Regions from separate parts of the Pseudoduganella sp. jia 9 genome, predicted to be linked through region 2. Evidence: riboswitches for the same ligand, from Rfam matches in the RefSeq annotation. Region 2 holds a riboswitch; each other region holds the start of a gene.
What was found. A riboswitch is a leader RNA that binds a small molecule or an ion and turns the genes downstream of it on or off. The one in region 2 is predicted to bind cobalamin.
Positions count from the first base shown of each region.

Region 1 (5,815 bases), on a different contig from region 2:
GCAGGGATTCCCGGAATTTTCATTCGAACCGCCGCCGCTGGCCGACACGCTGCGGCGCATGGCGCCGGCCGGCGCGATGCTGGCGCTGTGGCTGGCGGCACTGGCTGCATCGGCCTGGATACTGGCTGGCCGCCTGGGGAGGGTCGTGCGATGAACTGGCGGTCGTTCGAATTGCGCCTGGTGCTGCGTTCGCGGCTGTCCGCCGGTGCCTTGCTGCTGCTGTTGCTGCTGTCCGCGCTGGCCGTCTGGTCCGGCATGCATGAAGTGGAGCGCCAGCGGCAGACCATCGCCCGCCTGGCCCCGCTGCATGAAGGAGACGTGGCCGCGCTGGCGGCCCGCTACCCGGACAGCAAGGATGCCGGCAGTCCGGCCTACTACACCTTCTACAACACCTGGGATCCGCCGTCCGACGCGGCATTCCTGGCACTGGGGCTGCGCGACGTGGCGCCGTACGTGCTGCGCATCCGCGCGCTGGGGCTGCAGGCCCAGCTCTACGAAGGCGAAACGTTCAACCCGGAGGTGGCGCTGCCGGGCCGCTTCGACTACGCATTCGTGCTGATCTACCTGGCGCCGCTGTTCGCCATCGCGCTGCTGCACGACCTGGTATCGGGAGAACGGCAGTCGGGCCGCCTGCGGCTGGTGCTGGCGATGCCGGATGCACGGCGGCTGTGGTGGCGCCGCGTCGGGCTGCGTTATGCGCTGCTGCTCGTCTGCCTGGCCATGCCGGTGTGCGTGGGCGCGGCAATGTCCGCCACCGGTCTCGCGACATTGTTCATCGTGGTGGCGGTGACGGCGGCCTGCCTGGCCTTCTGGACCGGCCTTTCCCTGCTGGTCGCCATGCGCCACTGGCGCTCCGTCACGAACGCCACGGTGCTGATGGGCACCTGGGCCATGCTGACGCTCGTGCTGCCGGCGCTGGCCAACGTGGCGCTGACCCGGGCGATTCCCGTAAACCAGGGCGTCGACCTGATGCTGGCGCAGCGGCAGACCGTGCACGGCGCGTGGGAAGTGCCGCGTGACGAAACGATGCGCAAGTTCGTCGCCACCCATCCGGAATGGAAAGACCGTGCCGCCGTGCCGCCCGGCTTCCACTGGAAATGGTATTTCGCCTTCCACCAGGTGGGCGACGAAAGCGTGGCCGAGGATGTACGCACATATCGCGACGGGCTGCTGGCACGGCAGGCATGGACCGACCGGCTCGGCTGGCTGCTGCCGGGCGTGGGCGCGCAGGCCGTGCTGCACCGGCTGGCCGGCACCGACCTGCCCGCGCAACTGGCCTACCAGGACGCCATCGTGGCGTTCCACCGGCAGATCCGCGAGTTCTACTATCCGTACCTGTTCAACGACCGGCCGTTCGGCACCGCCGATTTCGCCAGGCGGCCGTCGTTCGCGCCGGGCGTGGCGGCTGGCATGCCGGGATGGGGCGCAATGGCCGCCGTGCTCCTGCTGGCGGGAGCGGTGCTGGCGGCGGGGCTGTGGCGGCTGGGCCGCCTGCGGATGACAAATTAGCCTCAACCCATGTAGAATCCGCCGCTTGATGTGAACGGTGCCCTCCCGCCTGCCGGCTGGAGGGTGAAACGGGAAGCCGGTGACGCGCGGGATCTCCATCCCCCGCCAGTCCGGCGCAGCCCCCGCTGCTGTGAGCCTGACGACCTCGTTCGACCCGCCACTGTGCCACGTGCACGGGAAGGCAGGAACGGGGAAGGAAGAAGGCAAGCCAGAAGACCGGCCGTTCGCGAAAAAAAGGTGCTTGGCCCGGGGTGTGGCCTTGCCTGTGGCGTTTCTATTTGTTTCAAGCCTTTTCCCTGGACCGGCGGCATGGCATCGCAGGGAAAATGCCGACCGTTCGGAAGACCATTGACTATCTCCCCACTCGTGCGCGCGCTGCTTGCGCTGCTGTGTTTCCTGGCCTGCGCGCGCGGCCATGCGGCCACGCTGTTCGCGATCGTCACCGAGCGCGCCGCGCCGGTGGCGATCGAGGCCGCGCACCGCCACCTCGCCCTGCATCCGAAGGACCGCATCGAACTGCGCACGCCGGCGCAATGGATGGCGCTGGACGAGCGCGAGGTGGCGCGGCTGGTCGGCGGGGCGGACACCATCCTGGCCGTGTCGCTGTTCGGCGATCCTGCCCACCGCCTGAAGACCGCGCTGGCGCGCCACGCGAAGCCGCGCGCGGCGGTGCTGGCATTCAACGGCGAGGCAGGGCTCAGCCTGATGAGCCGGGACGGTCACGGCGCGATGGCCGGGTTTTCACCCGACACGCTGCGCGACCTGTCGACCGAGAACCCGCCGCCGGCCGCGCTGCAGGCCGCCGAGGCGCATCCGGCCGCACCGCACTGGCTGGCGGCGCGCCGCGTGTGGCAGGCCGGCGGCGTCGACAACACCGCGGCGCTGCTGGCCCACCGGCTGCACCCGGCCACGCCGCTGGCCGGCCCGCAACCGGAACCGGTGCTGCGCGTGCGCGTCGGGCGGCGCGAACTGGCCGCTGATGCCGCCTGGGGCAACGGCGCGCGGCTGGGATTGACGGCACGGCCGGCCGTGGTGGTGCTGGACCTGTCGAACATGGATGCGGCCGTGCCAGCTGCCGTGTGCGCGCGCATCGAGGCCGGTGGCCAGCCGTGCGTGCAGGTGCTCACGCGCTGGGGCGGCGCCTCGCGCCAGGCGCTGGAACGGCTGCCGGAACTGGTGGCGCCGGCAAGGCCGGCGGCGCTGGTGGTGCTGCAGGATTTCGTGGTCGGCGCGGCCGAAGGGCGTGAAGCCGTCGCCGAAGCGCTCAAGCGCCTCGATGTCCCGGTATTCAAGGCCATCCGGCTGTCCGACCGCACCGCGCTGCAATGGCGCCTGTCGCCGGACGGCCTGCCGCCCGATTCGGTGCAGTACCGCGTGGCGCTGCCCGAACTGCAGGGGATCGGCCAGCCGATCGTGGTGGCGGCGCTGGGCCAGGCACAGCGCGACAGGGTGACCGGCATCGAGAACCGCCCGCCGGTCGTGCTGAATGCCGAAGCCGGCCGGCTGGCGGCGCGCGTCACCCGCTGGCTGGCATTGCGCGGCAAGCCCAACCGCGACAAGCGCGTGGCGCTGGTCTATTACAACCACCCGCCGGGCCGCCAGAACATCGGCGCCGACAACCTGGACGTGCCAGCCTCGCTGTTCGACATGCTCCATGCGCTGAAAAACGCCGGCTACACCGTCGGCGAGCTGCCGGCGTCGCCAGAGGCCCTGCTGGACCGGATCATGGCGCATGGCGTCAACCTGCCGGAAGACCGCGCCGGCCTGCGCGAGCTGGCCGGCACGGTCAATACGGTCAGTGCGGCCGACTATGCGACATGGTTCGGCACCCTGTCGCCGCGCGTGCAGCGCGAAATGACCGGCGGCCTGCTGGGCCGCCTGCATGCCGACGTGCTGGAAGCGGAGAAGGCCGGCGAATGGCTGCTGGGGCGCAAGCAGGTCGACGTGATCGTCAAGGAACTGCAGCATTTGGTCGAAGGCGCCGACCATCCCCGGCGCGAGGCGGCGATGCGCGGCCTGGCAGCGCTGGGTGACGGGTATCGCGCCTGCCTGGACGTGCGCGCGCCGCGCCGCTGCGCCACGCTGGAGCCGCTGAACCGCGAGCTGTCCGGCTACGGCATCGAAGGCCTGAAAGGGTGGGGCGCCGCGCCCGGCAGGATCATGGTCGACCAGGGCAGGATGCTGGTGCCGGGCCTCGTGTTCGGCAATGTGTTCATCGGCCCGCAGCCGCCGCGCGGCTGGGAGGTGGACGAGGAACTGCTGCACGCGAACACCAGCATCACGCCGCCGCACCAGTACCTGGGCTTCTATCACTGGGTGCGCGACCGCTTCGGGGCCGACGCGCTGGTGCACGTGGGGCGCCATTCCACCTACGAATTCCTGCCGGGCAAAGCGGTGGGCCTGGCCGCCGACGACTATCCGAGCCTGATCGCCGGCGACCTGCCGGGCATCTATCCGTACATCGTCGACGGTGTCGGCGAAGGCACGCAGGCCAAGCGGCGCGGGCTGGCGGTGATCGTCGATCACCTGACGCCGCCGCTGGCCAGCACGCCGCTGTACGACGACCTGCTCGCACTGCGCCAGGTGGTGGAAAGCTACGAGGCGGCCAGCTCGGAATCGCTGAAGACGCAGGCGGCCAGCCTGATGCGCGAACGGGTCGCCGCGCTGAACCTGAAGGCGGAACTGGAAGCATCGATGGCAGACGTGCTGGAAGTGCGCGGCATCGGCTACGACGCGGCCGACGACGACCTGCTGGCGCACGAGATCGGCCACTACCTGACCAAGCTGCAGGAAAAATTCATGCCGCACGGGCTGCACGTCTTCGGCCGGCAATGGAAACAGGAATCGATCGACCTGATGCTGGCGTCGATGAAGAAGGGCGGCGTCGAGGGACCGGAGGTGGCGGCGAAGCTGGCCGATTCGCCGCGCCTGGAGATGCGGGCGCTGCTGGCCGGGCTGGATGGCCGCTACATCGAACCGGGCAAGGGCAACGATCCGCTGCGTTCGCCCGAGGCACTGCCGACCGGGCGCAACTTCCACGCGGTCGATGGCGACATCCTGCCGACGAAGCTGGGCTACCGGCTGGGAGCGGACCTGGCGGACAAGGCCATCGCCCGCGCCAGGGGCGACGAAAAACCGGCGGCCGGCAGCGAGGGCATCATCCTGTGGGCCTCCGACGCGGTGCGCGACGAGGGCGTGATGGTGGCGTTCGCGCTGGCGATGATGGGCGCCGAGCCGGTATGGAATGCGCGCGGCATCGTTACCGGCGTGCGGCTCAAGCCGGAGGCGCCGCGCCGCGATGCGCTGGTGACGACGTCCGGCCTGTTCCGCGACCTGTATCCGAACCTGATCCGGCTGATCGACCGCGCCGGCCGGCTGGCGCTGGCGGCATCGGCCAATACGCTGGCGGCCACGGACCCCGCGCTGCGCGAGGCGCTGGAAGCGGCGCTGGCGCCGCTGGACGGTGCCGCCTGGGGCGACGAACCGGTGGCCGGCAACCGCGTCGCCGGCGAATGGCTGACCCGCCAGCGCGCCCTGGTGCGGGCCGGCCAGCCGGTGGCCGATGCCGGGCGGGGCGCCGCCCAGCGCGTGTTCGGCGACGCGCCGGGCGCCTACGGCACGGGCGTCAACCGCCTGACCGAGCGCTCCGGGTCGTGGCGCGAGCGCGACGAGATCGGCGCCGCCTACCGCAACCGGATGGGTCATGCGTATGGCCTCGATGGCAGCGGCGAGGCGCAGCACGCGGCATTCAACGCGGCGCTCGATGGCATCGCCCGCACCTACCATGGCCGCGCCAGCAACCTGTATGGCGTGCTCGATAACAACGACGCGTTCGACTACCTGGGCGGGCTTTCGCTGGCGGTCGAGGGGCGCACCGGCCGCGTGCCGGAGGCGATGATCCTGCAGCATGCGCAGCCGGGCCGCGCCGACGTCGAGCCGCTGGCCGCCGCGCTGCTGGGCGAGCTGCGCGGCCGCTTCCTGAATCCGGCGTGGCTGAAGCCGCTGATGGACCATGGCTATGCCGGCGCGCGCACGATGGGCCAGGAATTCCTGGAAAACCTGTGGGGCTGGCAGGTCACCCGGCCCGACCTGGTGAAGAACTGGGCGTGGGACGAAGTGAAATCGGTCTACTTCGACGACAAGCACGGGCTGGGCCTGCCGCAATTCCTCGGCCAGCGCCACAACGCGCACGTCAAGGCGCACATGCTGGCGATCTTCATGGTGGCCGCCGAGAAGGGTTTCTGGAAGACCGATCCCGCCACGGTCCGCCAGATGGGCGGCGAGCTGGCACGGCTGGTGGCCGCCA
Region 1 is NZ_JBUPWE010000007.1:263,516-269,330, reverse strand. Features, by position in the region: gene ACY34H_RS10890 (ABC transporter permease) at 1-154, shown strand, start outside; gene ACY34H_RS10885 (DUF3526 domain-containing protein) at 151-1,509, shown strand; cobalamin riboswitch at 1,528-1,748, shown strand; gene ACY34H_RS10880 (cobaltochelatase subunit CobN) at 1,858-5,815, shown strand, end outside.
Region 1: it holds a riboswitch for cobalamin, as region 2 does, so the genes downstream of both, ACY34H_RS10880 (cobaltochelatase subunit CobN) here and ACY34H_RS17480 (energy-coupling factor ABC transporter permease) in region 2, are expected to answer to the same signal.

Region 2 (5,815 bases):
ATATTCACGCGGGACGGCATATCGGCCGCCCGCATCATGATGGGTGCGTTCATGCGCTCGCCTTTCTGAATCGGTGGGTAAAGGTAGGGTCGTACAGTTTCGATCGGGCCAGCGTTTCCCAGTGAAGCGCGCCGAGCGTGGGGCTCGCCACGATCATCGCCTGGCTGGCCACGCCGGCCTCGCGGCAACGCGCCTTGATATCGGCCAGCGTGCCGCGCAGGATCTTTTCCTCGCCGGGCCAACTGGCCTTGTGCACCACCAGTATCGGCGCGTCGTCCGGCCAGCCGGCGGCGCGCAGCGCCGTTTCCACCTTGTGCAGCAGGGTGATCGACAGGAAGATGCACAGCGTGGTGCGGTGCGCCGCCAGGCTGGCCAGGTCTTCGCCGGGCGGCATCGGCGTGCGTCCCTCGACGCGGGTGAAGATGACGCTCTGGGTGACTTCCGGCAACGTCAGCGATTCCCCGGCCGCCGCCATCGACGCCATCGCCGACGAGACGCCCGGCACGACGGTCCACTCGATGCCGGCGGCCGAGAGCGGGCGGGCCAGCTCGATCAGCGCGCCATAAAGGCCCGGGTCGCCCGTCTGCAGGCGCACCACCGTGCCATGCACGGCCGCCTGGGCGATCAGCCAGGCGGTCATCTCTTCGAGCGTCATGTCCTTCGAATCGCGGATGACGCAGCCGGCCGGCGCATACAGCGTGACCGCGCGGTCGACCAGCGAACCGGCAAACAGCACGGCGCCGGCCTCGCCCAGCAATCTGCGGCCCTTGACGGTGACGAGCTCCGGATCGCCCGGGCCGGCGCCCACGAACCAGACCTTGCCGGGAATTGCGATCGTCATGCCATTGTCCTTCCTGGTTGTTGGAGATGTTCCGGGCCCGGTACCGCGCGCAGGGCACGCAGTGCGGCAAGCAGTGCCGGCACGCTGCGCGGCGGCGGGTCGGCGCCGAGGACGCCGAGCGCCACCAGCTCCCGATGAAGCGCCACGGACTGCGGCACGTCATGACCGGCCTGCCCGAGCAGGTCGGCGCGTTGCGCCAGTTGCAGCGCCGGGCCGGACGCGATGCAGCGCCCCGCCGCCATCAGGTGCACGTCGTCGGCCCAGCCGAGCGCGAAGTCGGCGTCATGGGTCGACAGCATGACGGTGATGCCACGTGCCGCCAGCCGGTCGAGCAGCGCCGCCAGGGCCGCCTGCATCGGTGCGTCGAGCCCCGCCATCGGCTCGTCCAGCAACAGGACCTGTGGTTCCATGGCCAGCACGCCGGCGATGCAGACGCGCTTTTTCTGGCCAAAGCTCAGGTGATGGATGGCGCGGCCGGCGTGAGCGGACAAGCCGACGGCATCGAGCGCGGCGGCCACCCGCGCGCGCACGGTGGCTGCGTCGAGGCCGAGGTTGAGCGGGCCGAACGACACGTCTTCTTCGACGTGCGCGGCGAACAGCTGGCGATCCGGGTCCTGGAACACCAGGCCGACGCAGCGCCGCAGCGCGTTCGATGCGGCCCTGCCACGGCCGACAGCCTGGCCGTCATGCAGCAGCGTGCCGGCCGCCGGCCGCAGCAGGCCGTTCAGGTGCCGCAGCACGGTCGTCTTGCCGGCGCCGTTCGCGCCCAGCAGCGCATGGCGGCGCCCGCGCCCCAGTGCCAGGCTGCAGCCGCGCAGTCCGGCGCTGCCATCCGGGTAGACGTAGTCGACACCGGCGAGTTCGAGGACGGGCGGCGCGCTCACCAGCGGTCTCCCGCGGCCAGCGCGACCAGCAGCACGCCGGCCAGCACGGCCCGCGCGTTCTGGCGCCGCGCCTGCGGATGGGCCACCGGCAGGAAGCGCAGCGTGCCGCTGTACGAACGCGCATCCGCCGCCATCTGCAATGCCGCGGCACGCTGCCACACCTGCAATGCCAGATGGCCGGCCAGCATCCCGGTCGAACGCCACGCCTGGTGCCAGCCGCGATAGCCCTGCCGCGCGCGCTGCGCCTCGACACCGTCGTCCCAGGCCTGGCGCAGCACGGCAACCATGCGGTAGCACAGCGCCATCAGGTCGAGCAGCAGTTCGGGGACGCGCAGGCGGCGCAGCAGCGCCAGCAGGTCGGGCAGCGGCGTGGTCAGCACAAGGCCGAGCAGCGCGGCCAGGATGGCCAGCGACCGCAATGCGGTACGTGCGGCCACCGGCAGCATCGCTGCGCGCCAGTGCCAGTCGCCCTGGAGGTCGGGCCCGGCCAGCATCGCCAGGCAGGCCAGCAGCAGGAAGCCGAACGGCGCCAGTGCCGCCGCCAGCAGGGTGCGCAGCGGCACGCGCGCGCCCACGACAGTGCACAGCACCAGCACGGCAGCGAGCATGGCCAGCGCGCCGGGGCTGTGGGCGATCCAGGCGGCGGCAACGCCGGCACACGCGAACAGTGCCTTGGCCGACGGTGCGATGGCGCGCCAGTGGCTCGCGTAGGCAGCCGAATCAATCAGCATGGCGCTCCCTTGCCTCGATCTCTGCCTTGCGCGCGCGTTCGCGTCCCACCGACAGGCCGAGCCAGTAGCCGATCACGCCGGCGCCAAGCGCTGCCTGCAAGGCGAACAGCAGCGACGCGATTTCGCCGCTGGCCGGCTCGAACACCGGGTGGAACCAGGGCTGGTAGTGCGGCGCCAGCGTGCCGATCGCCTGCCGTGCGAGATCGTCGGCCCCGCCGAAGTCCGCACCGCCGGCGATCCACAGCGGCAGCACCGTCGACAGGGCGAGCACCGTCCACAACATCCAGGAACGCGCTCTCATGCCGGCTTGCTCCGGGCGTGCGCAAAGACGGGCGCGGCGGAAAGTTCCGCACCGTGGAACCTGGCGACCGCGTTCACTACCAGCACCGTCAGCATGCCTTCGCTGATCGCGATCGGCACCTGAGTCAGGGCAAAGATGCCGCCGAACCTGAGCAGCGAAGCCTGCACGCCGCCCAGCGGGTCGGGGAAAGCCCAGGCCAGCTGCAGCGAAGTGGTGGCATACGTGGCGAGGTCACCGAGGCAGGCCGCCGCGAACACGGCGAAGGAGCGGGACATGCCCATCGCGGCCGCGGCGCGGAACACGCCATAGGCAACGAAGGGGCCGACCACGGCCATCGAGAACACGTTGGCACCCAGGGTCGTGATGCCGCCATGGGCCAGCAGCAGTGCCTGGAACAGCAGTACCACGAAGCCTACCGGCACCATCGAAGCGGGACCGAACAGCAAGGCGCCAAGGCCCACGCCGGTGGGATGCGAGCAGCTGCCCGTCACCGACGGCAGCTTCAGCGCCGACAGCAGGAACGCGAACGCGGCGGCGACACCGAACAGCATGCGGTGCTCCGGATGCCGGCGCAGGTCGCGCCCCATGGAACGCAGGCCCCAGGCCAGGAACGAAACGGAAACAGCCGACCAGCCCAGCGCGTGCGCGGGCGGCAGGAAACCTTCCATGATGTGCATTCGAAACCTCCCGTCGAATGGTCAATATGAGCACCGGCGGGGATCGAAAAAGAAAGACGGTCGAGACGGAGCACGGACGGCAAGCCGAATCGACAGCGGCTTCCCGTCACCCCGGGGAATGGTGCTGACTTGCTTGGGCCGGTATTCTGGCTCGCCGTCATTCTTCTTCCGCGCCTTCCCGCGAGTATCGCAGTGGCTTGTTGGCGGAGTCCGTCAGGCTTACAGCAGCGGGGGCTGCACCGGAATGGCCGCATGGCGGCTTCACCGGTTTCCCGTTTAACGCCCTTCCCGAACGGAAAGAGCGCACCCAAGCGCGCATGGTAACTCATCGGGCCGGAAAAGGTACAGCACTTTGCTGCGCCGTCCGGCGTTCCAGTATCCGCGGCGGCGCTCCGGCTTCCTCCTATCTGGCCGCGTAATAGCGGGCCAGCTGCGCCACCTCCTGGTCCGAAAGATTGCGCACCGCGTTGCGCATCTGCGCATTGACGTCGTTGCGCCGAGTACCGTCGCGGAAGGCCAGCAGCTGCTGGTGCAGGTACGATTCGGGCAGGCCGTCGAGCCATGGCGATGCCGGCTTCTTTACTTCGATCGCATGGCAGGATGCGCAGGCGCCCACGTTGCGCATCGGGTCGCCGTTGCGTACCAGGCGCGGCGTGTGCTGGTCGATCGGGTCGGCCAGCCGTTCGCGCGGCAGGTAGGCGTAGTACGCGGCCAGGTCGCGCATGTCCGTGTCGGACAGTTCCTCCACCAGCGGGCGCATGATGGCGCTGGCCCGGTGGCCGGATTGATAGTCGCGCAGCTGTTTATAGGTGGCGGCGGCGGGCTGGCCGGCCAGGTGCGGCGAGCCGGCGGGACTCATTCCCCGCGCGCCATGGCACATCGTGCACTGCATCGCCAGCGTGGCGCCGCGGCCGATCGATGCGCTGTCGGCCGGCGCCATCATCTGCGCCATCACGATCACGTCGCTGGAGCGGCGCCCGGTGTCGTCCAGCGCCGCGGTGTAGTACCGGCCGGGTACGCCGGCGGCGCGGCAGATCGATTCCCACATGCTCGTCATCGCATCGCGCGCCTGCGCACGCGGCACCCAGACGAAGCCGACCAGCGCCGCCAGCAGCGCGATGGCCAGCAGCGCCAGCACGCTGCCGGTGAACCAGCGGTTCCGCAGCGAGAACGATTTTTCGGAATTCATGGCTGGCTCCCGATCGGCACGGCCGGCACGGATGTCTGCGGCAGCGCCATCAGCTGCATGATCGGGAAGCCGTAGTTGACGACCGACAGCCCGATCATCAGCGCCAGCCAGATCGCGTAGCCGTTCAGCGCGGCCGGCGTGCGCTCGGCGTGCACCGTCTGGCTGAACGTGAATTCGGGCAGCGCAACGAGCGCGCTGCGGTGGCCGCGCGCCAGCACCAGCAGGAACAGCAGGCCGGAGACCACCAGCAGCAGGCCGCCGATGAAGGTGATGATCACGGTGATGGCCTGCGGCGCAATATGCGGATCGCTGTAGTCGAAATAGGCCATCCGGCGCGGCATGCCGAGGATGCCCACCACGTGCCACGGGAACGTCAGCACGATCATGCCGACGAACCACAGCCACAGCTGCCAGCGCATCGCCCGGCCGTTCTTCAGCTCGCGGCCGGTGAGATGGGGCCACAGGTCGTAGGCCAGCGCGAAGTACATGATCACGATCGCCCCGCCGAAGATCAGGTGGAAGTGCCCGGTGATCCACTGCGTGTTGTGGATGGCGAAGTCGAGCTGGTAGCTCATGTTGATCAGGCCCCCTGCCCCGCCGAAGCCCAGCATGATGAAGGAGAACGCCACCGCCAGCATCATCGGGTTATGCCACGGCAGGCGCTTGACCCAGCCGATCGCGCCGGTGCCGCCGCGCAGCCTGCCGGCGATTTCCACCGACGCGGTGATCGTGAAGATCGTCAGCAGCGTCGGCACGGAAACCAGCCCGGTGAATACCGCGTGCAGGAACTTCACGCCGGAACCCACCTGCGGATCCTGGAACAGGTGGTGCACGCCGATCGGCATGGAGAACACCAGGAACAGGATGAACGACAGGCGCGCCATCGTGTCGCTGTACAGGCGGCCACCGATCGCGCGTGGCACCAGCGTATAGAACGCGATATAGGCCGGCATCAGCCAGAAATAGACGATCGCATGCAATGTCCATGAGAAGAACACCCGTGCCAGCCCCGCATCGATGGTGTGCCGGAAGCCCAGCGCCACCGGCAGGATCTGGAACAGGATCTCGATCGCCGCGCCCAGCGAGGTCCAGGCCCACAGGTAGGCGCCGGCCACGTTGGCGAACATCGGCAGCGGCACCACGGCACCGGGATTGGCCTTGCGCCAGGCGCGCAGGTTCACCGACATCAGCG
Region 2 is NZ_JBUPWE010000012.1:172,869-178,683, reverse strand. Features, by position in the region: gene ACY34H_RS17505 (sirohydrochlorin chelatase) at 1-53, opposite strand, end outside; gene cobM (precorrin-4 C(11)-methyltransferase) at 50-841, opposite strand; gene ACY34H_RS17495 (energy-coupling factor ABC transporter ATP-binding protein) at 838-1,725, opposite strand; gene cbiQ (cobalt ECF transporter T component CbiQ) at 1,722-2,456, opposite strand; gene ACY34H_RS17485 (energy-coupling factor ABC transporter substrate-binding protein) at 2,446-2,757, opposite strand; gene ACY34H_RS17480 (energy-coupling factor ABC transporter permease) at 2,754-3,434, opposite strand; cobalamin riboswitch at 3,554-3,760, opposite strand; gene ACY34H_RS17475 (c-type cytochrome) at 3,838-4,623, opposite strand; gene ACY34H_RS17470 (cbb3-type cytochrome c oxidase subunit I) at 4,620-5,815, opposite strand, start outside.

Region 3 (5,815 bases), on a different contig from region 2:
GTGGTGGCCGAGGGCATCTCCGCCTTCCCGCAGGATGTGACATGGCAGATGGTCGAGAACTTCCTGGCCGGCGGCGCCGCCATCAATGTATTCGCCGCTCAGAACGGTTGCGCGCTACAGGTCATCGACGCCGGCGTGGCCCATGATTTCGGCCCGCGCGATGGTCTCACCGGGCGCAAGATCGCCCACGGCACGCGCAACTTCGCGGTGGAACCAGCCATGTCGGCCGAACAATGCGCGCAGGCGCTCGCGCACGGCGCCGCGCTCGTCGACACGCTGCCGGGCAACGTGATCGGCTTCGGCGAGATGGGCATCGGGAATACCACCGCCGCCGCAGCGCTCATGCACAAGCTGACGGGCATCCCGGCAGCCGCCTGCGTGGGTGCCGGTACCGGCCTGGGACCGGACGGGGTGCTGCACAAGGGACGCGTGATCGAGGCCGCCGCGGCGCTGCACGCCACGGCAACGGCGCCGCTGGACGTGCTGGCCACATTCGGCGGTTTCGAAATCGCCATGATGGCCGGCGCCATGCTGCGCGCCGCCGAGCGCCGCATGGTGCTGCTGGTCGATGGCTTCATCGTCACCAGCGCACTGCTCGTCGCGGCGCGACTGCAGCCGGCGATCCTCGACTATTGCGTGTACTCGCACTGCTCGAACGAAAACGGCCACCGCCAGTTGCTCGAAGCGCTGGGCGGCAAGCCGCTGCTGCAGCTGGACCTGCGCCTGGGCGAAGGCACCGGCAGCGCGCTGGCACTGCCGCTGCTCCACGCCGCCGTCAACTTCCTGAACCGCATGGCCACGTTCGCATCGGCCCAGGTCAGCGGCAAGGCCTGACGCGATGCTGCAGGTGCGGCTGTTCTTCATTGCGCTGCAGTTCTTCACGCGCCTGCCGATCCCGCGCTGGGTAGGCTTCGAGCCGCACTGGCTGCACCACGCGTCGCGCTACTTTCCGCTCGTCGGCCTTGTCGTCGGCGCCATTGCCGCGGCGGTTTACTGGAGCGCAGCGCAAGTGCTGCCGCCAGCGGTTGCCGTGCTGCTGTCCACCGCAGCCGGCATCTATCTGACCGGCGCATTTCACGAGGATGGCTTTGCCGACACCTGCGATGGCCTCGGCGGCGGCATGACGCGCGAGCGAGCGCTGGAGATCATGAAGGATTCGCGCATCGGCGCCTATGGTGCGATCGGCATCATCCTGCTGCTGGCTGTGAAGTGCGCCGCGCTGGCGCACCTGCCCATTCTTGCCACCGTCGCAGCCCTGTGCGTCGCGCATCCGCTGTCGCGGCTGATGGCGGCAAGCCTGATCTGGCGGATGGACTATGCGCGCGCCGAAGGCAAGGCCAAGCCGCTGGCACAGCAGATGACCTCCGCCGAGTTCGCGATCGCCACCGCATGCTGCGTTCCCGCCGTGCTGGCGGCCACGGCATCGGGCTGGCTGGACTGGCGCGGCATCGCGCTCGGCGCCGCGGCGATGGTGCTCGTCACGCGATGGTTTGCCCGCAAGCTGGACAGGCGTCTCGGCGGCTTTACCGGCGATTGCCTGGGCGCGGTCCAGCAACTGACGGAAGCGGCATTCTATGTGTGCGTGCTGGCGCGATGGAACTGATTCTGGTGCGCCATCCGCGCCCAATCGGCGCGGATGGCATCTGCTATGGCCGCAGCGACCTGCCGGCCGATCCGGATGAGCTGGAAAACGTATGCGAGGCATTGCGTTCTGGCGGGCTGCCGGGCATTGCCCCGGTATTTTCCAGCCCGCTGCGCCGTTGCGCCGACCTGGCGCGCCGGCTGTCGGCCAACGTGGCCTTCGACGCCGACCTGGCCGAAATGGATTTCGGCCAGTGGGAGCGGCGCAGCTGGAACGATATCCCGCGCGCGGAAGTCGATGGCTGGGCGGCCGACCTGGCGCATTACCGCCCCGGCGGCGGCGAATCGGTACTCGACGTGGCGCGCCGGGTTGCCCTCGCACTGGCCACGATCCGCCGGCATGGGAGCGGCAGCGCCGTCGTGATTTGCCACGCCGGCACCATGCGCCTGCTCTCTGCGCTCGCCGATGGCACAACGCCGGAGCAGGCGGCACTGGCTGCGGCGTCCCGGGCGCACCGCATCGGCTACGGCGAAGTGCTGCGCCTGGAATTTCCCTGATACCGCGCCGATACGCCAATACTCTATAATTGCGCCGTTTTGGTGCCCGCGCCCGAGTCCTCGAGCGCAGTTAAACGGGAAATGCGCAGCCTGATCTCCTGATCGGCCAACGTATGCTGCCCCCGCAACGGTAAGCAGGCAGCCGCGCTAGCGAATCGCAGCGCGGCAGCCGTCCGCGACAACCACTGTGCGATTCGCATGGGAAGGTCGGACGGTGATGCCCGCCAGCCCGGATACCGGCCAAACCAGGTGGAGCCGCTCCTTCGGAGAGCGCCTCTGTTCAATCCGGCCTGCGGGGACGTTGGCCGGTTGCTCATTTTACAAAGATTGTCCATGACCTCTCCAGTAGCCTCGCAAGCGGCCATCGCGTCGTTCGCGCTCGCCTTTGCAGCGCCCGGCGCATTCGCCGATGACGCCGCCATCGACTCCGTCATCGTCACCGCCACTCGCACGCCCACGCTGGCCAGCGAAGTGATCAGCGATACCGTCACAATCAATGCCGAGCAGATCGCCAACTCCGGCGCCGGCTCCATCACCGAACTGCTGCAGCGCCAGCGCGGCATCGAAGTCACCCGCAACGGCGGCCCCGGCGCGGCGTCGAACGTGTTCATCCGCGGCGCCAACGGCAACCAGAGCGTGGTGCTGGTCGATGGCATCCGCATCGCCTCGGCATCGACCGGCTCGGCCAGCTGGAACGGCATTCCGCTGTCGGCCATCGAACGCATCGAGATCGTCTACGGCCCGATGTCCACGCTGTACGGCGCCGATGCGATCGGCGGCGTGATCCAGCTGTTCACAAAAAAAGGCGAAGGCGCGCCGTCCATCGCCGCGTCGGTCGGTGGCGGCAGCGACAAGACCTTCGCGGCCAATGCCGCGGTCTCCGGCGGCACGGACCAGCTGAGCTACGCATTCTCCGTCTCGAAGGAGCGTTCGGACGGTTTCTCTTCGACCCGCCGCCCCAGCTCCAGCTTCGACCCGGACGACGACGGCTACGACCGCAAGGCCGCGTCGGGCCAGGTAGCCTACAAGCTGGCACCCGGCCACGAACTGGGCGCCATGTTCCTGTACACCGATACAGAAGCGGACTACGACAGCGCCAGCTTCGATGCCTACAGCACGCAGAAGGTCAGCAACGTGGGCGTCTATGCGCGCAACCAGTTCCTGCCCTTCTGGACGATGCTGGTGCAGGCTTCGCAGTCGCGTGACAAGTCCGGCTCGTTCTATGGCACCGGCCCGTTCGGCTCCAGCCAGATCGATACCACGACCAGCACCTTCACCGTGCAGAACGATTTCCGCATCGGCAGCGACAACCTGCAAGTGCTGTATGAACACCGCAAGGAAGAAGCCGATGGCTCGACGGCGGAGCTGAACCGTGCCCGCCATACCAACTCGCTGGCCGCCAGCTACAGCCTGAAACGCGGCGCGCACCTGGCTAACGTGGGCGTGCGCCATGACGACAACTCGGAATACGGCTCGAAAACCACCGGTTCGGTCGGCTATGGCTACCGCTTCACCAGCGCGCTGCGCGCCGAAGCCAGCTTCGCCACCAGCTTCCGCGCACCGTCGTACAACGAGCTGTTCTACCCGGGCTACGGCAACGAGAACAACCGTCCGGAAGAAGGCCGCAATGCCGAAGCCGGCCTGCGCTACGACGACGGCACCACGCAACTGGGCGCCGTGTATTACCGCAACAAGCTGGACGACCTGCTGCTGAACACCACGCCGTGCCCGGACCCCGGCTACCAGTTCGGCTGCGCCTACAACGTCAACAAGGCGGTGCTGAAAGGCCTGTCGCTGTCGGCCGAGCGCCAGATGGGCAATCTGCTGCTGATCGCCAATGCCGACTTCCAGGACCCGAAGGACGAGACCACCGGCAAGCGCCTGCAGCGCCGCGCCAAGCGTCACGCCAACTTCGTGGCCGAATACGACATGGGGGCCGTGCGTGGCGGCGTGGAGCTGCAGGTGTCGTCGGATCGTTTCGACGATGCCGCCAACCGCAACCGCCTGTCCGGCTACGGCGTGGTGAACCTGTACGCAACCTACCACTTCAACCAGGACTGGTCGGCGCTGGCACGCTGGAACAACGTGGGCGACAAGGACTACGAACTGGCCCGCTATTACCAGACCGGCGGTTCGAACGTGTTCGCCGCCCTCCGTTACGGCTTCAAGTAATCGAAGCTGAGTAGTTGAAACCTCAGTAGTGCTAAGCTGCCGGGCGCGTCGATGCGCCCGGCGCTTCATCCACAGGCAGAACATGCATCCACTTTCCGCCCACCTGCGTTACCGCACCGGCATCGTCACCGCCGGACTGCTGCTGGCATCGATCGCCAGCCTGCTGTTCGCGGGCGTCACGGGCTCCGTCGCCATCCCGCTCGCCGACCTGCCCGGCGCGCTGCAGGAACTGATCAATGGCCGCGCCGAGACGCTGGCCGCCACCTTGCTCGACCTGCGCGCCAGCCGCGCGCTGACCGCTTTCGTGACCGGCGCCACGCTGGCACTGGCCGGCGTCATGATGCAGACCCTGCTCCGCAATCCCCTCGCCGATCCCTACGTGCTGGGCATCTCCGCCGGCTCGGCCGTCGGCGCCCTGCTGGCGTTGATGCTGATGTGCGCCGCCTGGATGGTCGACCTGGCCGCCTTCATCGGCGCGGTGCTCATCTCCATGCTGCTGTACCTGCTGGCGCGGCGCGACATGCGCGGCGGCAGCGCCGCGGAAGGCGGTACCGCCCTGCTGCTGCTGACCGGCACGATCCTCTCCGCCGGCTGCGCGGCGCTGATCATGCTGATGCTGTCGATCGCGCCCGAAAGCCGGCTGCGCAGCATGGTGTTCTGGATGATCGGCGACCTGTCCGGCGCGCCGGTGCGCTGGCTGCCCTGGCTCGTGCTGGCCGCAGGCCTGGCCTTCGCGCTGCGCACCGCTCGCTCGATGAACGTGCTGGCCCTGCATGCCGAAGCGGCCAGCACGCTGGGCATCCGCGTCGGCCCGCTGCGCAAGGGCCTGTTCTTCTGTTCCGGCCTGCTGACGGCCAGCGCGGTCACCACCGCGGGCAGCATCGGCTTCGTCGGCCTGATCGTGCCGCATGCCTGCCGCTTCGCGTTCGGGCCGGACCACCGCGTGCTGATCCCGGCCGCCACGCTGGCCGGCGGCGCCTACCTGGTGCTCGCCGATACGCTGGCACGCACCGTGATCGCGCCGCAGCAACTTCCCGTCGGCGTGGTCACGGCGCTGATCGGCACACCCGTCTTCCTGTACCAACTGCACCGGCTGCGCAAATGATGCTCGCAACAGAACAACTCCGCCTGGCGATCGGCGCCCGCGTGCTGGCCGACCGGCTCGACTGGCAAGTCGCCGATGGCGAATGCTGGAGCGTGATCGGCCGCAACGGCGCCGGCAAGAGCACGCTGCTGCGCACGCTTGCCGGACTGCGCGAGCCCGATGGCGGCCGCGTGCTGCTGCACGGCCGCGCGCTGGGCGACTGGCCGCTCGAAACGCTGGCACGCGAGCGTGCCTTCCTGGCCCAGTCCCGCAGCGATGCATTCGCTTATTCAGTGCTGGAAACGGTGCTGTCGGCACGCCACCCGTACCACGGCAAGCGATATTGGGAAGACAGCGACGACCATGCGATCGCCCTGCGCATGCTGGCCGCGATGGAAGTCGACGACCTGGCATCGCGCG
Region 3 is NZ_JBUPWE010000037.1:672-6,486, forward strand. Features, by position in the region: gene cobT (nicotinate-nucleotide--dimethylbenzimidazole phosphoribosyltransferase) at 1-834, shown strand, start outside; gene ACY34H_RS29800 (adenosylcobinamide-GDP ribazoletransferase) at 839-1,603, shown strand; gene ACY34H_RS29805 (histidine phosphatase family protein) at 1,594-2,139, shown strand; cobalamin riboswitch at 2,164-2,398, shown strand; gene ACY34H_RS29810 (TonB-dependent receptor domain-containing protein) at 2,473-4,311, shown strand; gene ACY34H_RS29815 (FecCD family ABC transporter permease) at 4,394-5,416, shown strand; gene ACY34H_RS29820 (ABC transporter ATP-binding protein) at 5,416-5,815, shown strand, end outside.
Region 3: it holds a riboswitch for cobalamin, as region 2 does, so the genes downstream of both, ACY34H_RS29810 (TonB-dependent receptor domain-containing protein) here and ACY34H_RS17480 (energy-coupling factor ABC transporter permease) in region 2, are expected to answer to the same signal.

Region 4 (5,815 bases), on a different contig from region 2:
GGCCGAAATACGTGGCGACCAGGATCTTGACGCGGCAGGCTTTCAGCTGGTGGTACGCCAGGTTGAAGGCGTGCTGCCAGTCGGCATCCAGTTCGGTAACCAGCACGGGTTCGTCAACCTGCACCCATTCCACGCCCTGTTCCGCCAGCGTGTCCAGCAACTGCGAATAGGCCGACAGCAGCGACGGCAGCAGCGCCAGCTTGTCCGACCCATCCTTGGCCTTGCCGATGGACAGATAGGTGACCGGCCCGACGATCACCGGCTTGGCCTTCACGCCCCGCTCCCGGGCTTCGGCCAGCTGTTCCAGCAGGCGCGAGGCATCGAGCGTGAATGTCGTGCCGGCAGTGAATTCCGGCACGATGTAGTGATAATTGGTGTCGAACCACTTGGTCATCTCGCCGGCGGCCACGCCACCGCAGCAGCCCGCATGCTGTTCGGCGGACTGGGCCGAGCGGCCGCGCGCCACGCGGAAGTAATTGTCCAGCTTGTTGCCGTGGAAGCCCTGCACGCGTTGCGGCAGGTTGCCCAGCGTGACGCTCATGTCCAGTACCTGGTCGTAGAACGAGAAGTCACCGACCGGCACCAGGTCCAGCCCGGCCTGCGCGGACCAGTGGCGCCTGCGCAATTCGGCGCCGGTGGCTTCCAGTTCGTCGCGCGACGATTCGCCCTTCCAGTAGGCCTCCTGGGCAAACTTCAGTTCGCGGCTGGCGCCGATGCGGGGAAACCCGAGGTTGTGGACGATGGTCATGCCGTGCTCCTTGGTAAGAAATCAATGACACGATGGTAATGACCACGAGCAATGAAGTAAAATGGTCATTTCTCACACATCAATGAATTTCACTCATAGATCATGCTGGAGCGCATTCATCTCGCCACCTTGCTGGAAGTGGAAAAGCAGGGATCGCTGACGGCCGCCGCCGAAGTCCTGCACGTTACCCAGTCCGCCCTCAGCCACAGCATGAAGAAGCTGGAGCAGCAGCTGGGAACGGATCTCTGGCTGCGCGAAGGCCGCAGCCTGCGGCTGACGCAGGCCGGCCAGTACCTGCACGCCGTCGCGCAGCGCATCGTTCCGCAACTGAACCTGGCGGAGGACCGGCTGCGCCAGTACGCCCAGGGCGAGCGCGGCACCCTGCGCATCGGCATGGAATGCCACCCGTGCTACCAGTGGCTGCTGAAGATCGTCTCGGGCTACCTGGCGGCGTGGCCGCAGGTGGACGTGGACGTGAAACAGAAGTTCCAGTTCGGCGGCATCGGCGCGCTGTTCGGCTTCGAGATCGACCTGCTGGTCACGCCGGACCCGCTGCTGAAGCCGGGCCTGCGCTTCGAGCCGGTGTTCGACTACGAGCAGGTGCTGGTGGTGCACAAGGACCACGCCTGGGCGGCCCAGGAGGAAGTGCGGCCCGAGCAGCTGAACGAGGAAACCCTGATCACCTACCCGGTGCCGATCGAGCGGCTGGACATCTACAGCACCTTCCTGCTGCCGGCCAACGTATCGCCGCGCAAGCACAAGACCATCGAGACGACCGACATCATGCTGCAGATGGTGGCCAGCGGCCGCGGCGTGACGGCGCTGCCGAAGTGGCTGGTGACGGACTATGCGCCGCACCTGCAATTGCGCACGCTGCGCCTGGGGCCGGCGGGCATCCAGAAGCACATCTACCTCGGCGCCCGCGAAGTGGACTACGACACCGATTACCTGCAGTCCTTCATCGCCATGGCGCGCAAGGCGGAGAGCTATTCGACGTGACGGCAGGCGCCGCTCAGAAGCTGGTGCGCGCCGTCAGCTGCACCGTGCGGGGTGCGCCCAGCAGCCAGCGCACGCCGCCGCTGCCGGACAGCGCGTAGTCGCGGTCGGCCAGGTTCCTGACGGCCAGCGCCAGCGACAGCGCATCCGAGCGGCGCCAGGCCAGCGACGCATCCAGCACGGTGTAGGCCGGCAGGTTCGCGGTGTTTGCCGCGTTCGACTGGCGCAGCCCGACATGGCGCGCGCCCAGGCCGGCATCCCAGCGCGGCAGGAAGCGGTAGCGGGTCCACAGGCTGGCGGTGCGTTCCGGCACGCCGGCCGGCGTGTTGCCGTCGCGCGAGACGGGCCGGCCGCCGACGATCTCGTTGAAATCGTCGTAGCGGGCGCGCAGCACCGCGGCGTTGGCGTCGATGGTCCAGCCGCGCAGCGGTTCGGCGGCGAAGGCGATTTCCAGGCCGGTCGAGGACTGCTGGCCGATCTGCTGGGCCAGGCCCGGATTGTCCGGATCGCGCGACAGCAGGTTGCGCTTCTCGATGCGGTAGGCGGCCACCGTCCACTCGCCGTTGAGCGCCGGCACGCCGCCCTTGGCGCCGAATTCCAGCTGGCGGCCGCGCGTCAGGTCGAAACTGACGGAGCCGTTCGGCAGCGCCAGCGCGCCACTCAGCGGGTCCGTGGCGGTGCCGAACTGGCCGTACAGCGACAGCTGCGCGGCCGGCATCCAGACCACGCCGATCCGCCCCGTGACCGGCGCGTAGTCCTTGCCCAGCGCCGCCCTGGTGCGCAGGTCTTCGTGATCGAAATCCATGGCATCGCGGCGCACGCCGGCGACCAGCTTCCAGTCCGCCGCGATGTCCAGCACGTTCTCGGCGAAGAACGCGCGGTTTTCCAGTACGGCGCGGCGGCCCGGAACGGTGGCGACCGGGCTGGTGAAACTGCCCGGCGCGAAATCGTGGGGATCGATCACGCTGACGCCGCCGTACGGCGCGTTGTTGCCGTGGACCAGGCGGGTGCGGTACCACTCGAACCCGATGACGGCGCGGTTGGCGCGGCCGGCGATGCGGCCGTCGATGACGGCGTCGAAACGGTTGCCCGACTGCTCCTGGTCATGCAGGATTTCCAGGTAGTCGCCACGGTTGACGAGCGTGCCGGCGGCATTGAACGTGTACGATTCCGCATTGCGCCAGTGGCGCCTGCTGGTGAGGTAATAACTCTCGTTGCGCAGGCGGACACCCGGCGCGGCCTGGTACTCCAGGCGCAGGCGGCCGATCCGGTCGTTGTAGCGCACCAGCGCATCGCCGACGTTGAAGCTGGTACGGCGCAGGCTCTTGTCCAGCTGCCCGTTGCGCAGCGGCGTGCCGAAGTAGCGCGCGTCGTCGTTGTGCCCGGCGTCCAGCGACACCGTGGCCGTCAGGCCAGGGCCGATGCGCCATGCCAGCGCCGCCGACACGTTCTGGCGCTGGTAGCCGTTGTCGCGCCGGTAGCCGTGGCTCTTCTCCGCATCCACGTAGACGGAATAGGCGACGCTGTCACCGGCGGGGCCGCTGATGCCGATGCCGCCCTGCAGCGTATCGAACGAGCCGATGCCGAGGAAGGCTTCGCGGCGGGTGCGATCGAAACGGGGCTGCTTCGTGACATAGTTGATGGCCGCGCCGATGGCGCCGTCGCCGTACAGCACCGAAGCCGGGCCGCGCAGCACTTCCACCGCTTCGAGCGGCCAGGTCGAGAACGGATAGGTGATCGTGCCGGCGGCGACGACCAGGCGGGTGCCGTCGACCAGCTGCGCCACCGAGTTGTGGCCGCCGAAGCCGCGTGCCGACAGGCTGGTGCCGCCGTTGCCGGGTGCCGGCGCTTCGCTGATGCCGGGCATGCGCACGGCCGCGTCCTGGGCGCGCGTGAGGCTGCGTTCGACGATATCGGCACTGCCCAGCGAACTCACGCTGGCCGGCGTTTCGCGCGCGCTGAGGCCGAGCCGCGAGCCGGTGCCGTTGCGCTCGTCCAGCGACAGGCTGCCGCCCGGCATCCGGCGCGATTCGGTGATTTCCACCGTGGCGAGCGACTGCTCCTGCGCCGCGCTGTCGGCGCCTATGGCGAGTACCAGCGTACCTGCGGCCCAGGCCGCCCTTTGCCAATGGCCCGTCTGCATCCTGTAATGCATGTTCATCCTTGAAGAGGTGTCGGCGTTCCTGCCCCGACCCGGCCATGCACACACATACGCACACGCATGTGAATGCGCATGCGCAAGGATGCGCACGGCGCATGCGCCACGCACTGCACAGCCGGTTCTGGAATAACAGGAACGCCCGACGGAAAGACCACACCCCGGGTCTTTGCACAATCATCGTGACCGGCCGGTCTTCTGGCTCGCCGTCGTCCTCCCCGGTTCCTGCCTTCCCGCGCTGGTAATCCCAGGCAGTGGCGTTGAACCGGTTCGTCAGGCTTACAGCAGCGGGGGCTGCGCCGGAATGGCGGGGATGGATATCCCGCGCGTCACCGGCTTCCCGTTTCACCCCGCCATCGGTCGATGGCGGGACACCGTTCACTCAAGGGCGGGATTCTACAGCCATGCCTGACAGATTGTCACGCGGGCCGCCGGCACCGATAGCGGATCGCGCGCGGATTGTCGCTGCCCCATCGGCGGGATTCCCTGCGGCGCTGCGGATGGGTAGTATCGAAGCGGCCCGCCATCCATCTTTGCCGTACCTACCAACGAGGAGCATGCATGAGTACATTCGTCCAACGGCGCCGCGCCCTGCTGCGCACCGCCGCCAGCATGGCCGCCGGGATCGCGGCCGCGGGAGGCGCCCAGGGCGCCGTCCCGGCCGCCAACGCCGCACCCGTCCGCGACTGGCAGCAACTGGCCGCCAGCTACGACGTGGCCAGCGACTTCGTCAACCTGGAAAACGCCTACTACGGCATCATGGCGCGGCCGGTGGCCGACGATTTCAAGCGCAATATCGACTACCTGAACCGCCATAACTCGCACTTCCTGCGCCGCGAGTTCGACCGCGACGGCATCGAAGCCATTCGTGCCCGACTGGCGGCGCACGCCGGCGTGGCGACCGGGGAAATCGCCATCACGCGCGGCGCCACCGAGTCGCTGCAGAACCTGATCTGCAACTACCGGCTGGTAAAGCCCGGCGAGACCGTCATGTACGGCAATCTCGACTACGACACGATGATCGACGCGATGAACGACCTGGCCCGCCGCAGCGGCGCCGGCGTGGCGACGGTGCAGATCCCCGAGCCGGCGACCCGCCAGAACGTCATCGATGCCTACGAACAGGCCCTGCGCAGGCACCCGCGCACCAGGCTGCTGCTGCTGACGCACATCAGCCACCGCACCGGGCTGGTTCTCCCGGTCGCCGATATCGTGCGCATGGCCAAGGCGCGCGGCGTGGACGTGATCGTGGACGTGGCGCAGTCCTGGGGCCAGCTGGACTACAAAATTCCCGACCTGGGCGCCGATTTCGTCGGCGCCAACCTGCACAAGTGGGTGGGCGCCCCGCTCGGCCTCGGCTTCCTGTACATCCGCGAAGCACGCCTGCCGGACATCGGCATGCAGGCCGGCGCCACGAGCTTCCCCGCGACGGACATCCGCGCCCGCGTCCATGCCGGCACGGTCAACATGGCCGCCATCATGACGATCCCGGCGGCGCTGAAGTTCCATGGCCAGGTACCGCTGGCCGAACGCGCGGCCCGGCTGCGCGGGCTGCGCGACGACTGGGTGCGCCAGGTCATCGACGTGCCGGGCGTGCAGATCCTCACGCCCGAGGAGCCGGGCATGAGCGGTGCCGTCACCTCGTTCCGCCTGCGCGGCCGCACCGGTTTCGACGACAACGTGGCGCTGTCGCGGCGCCTTGCCGACGATTTCGGCATCTTCACCGTGGCGCGTTCCGGGCCGGCGGGCGGCAGCTGCATCCGCGTGACGCCGTCGTATTTCACGCGCGGCAACGACCTGGCACGGCTGGCCACGGCGATCCGCCAGCTGGCACCGGCGTAAGCGCGACTGCGGCGCCGGGCGCGGCACTTTGCGGATTTTTACCCCGGCCGGCGCGTGCCGCCCTTGCCATG
Region 4 is NZ_JBUPWE010000008.1:117,568-123,382, reverse strand. Features, by position in the region: gene metE (5-methyltetrahydropteroyltriglutamate--homocysteine S-methyltransferase) at 1-748, opposite strand, end outside; gene ACY34H_RS11780 (LysR family transcriptional regulator) at 851-1,747, shown strand; gene ACY34H_RS11775 (TonB-dependent receptor) at 1,761-3,899, opposite strand; cobalamin riboswitch at 4,074-4,296, opposite strand; gene ACY34H_RS11770 (aminotransferase class V-fold PLP-dependent enzyme) at 4,464-5,744, shown strand.
Region 4: it holds a riboswitch for cobalamin, as region 2 does, so the genes downstream of both, ACY34H_RS11775 (TonB-dependent receptor) here and ACY34H_RS17480 (energy-coupling factor ABC transporter permease) in region 2, are expected to answer to the same signal.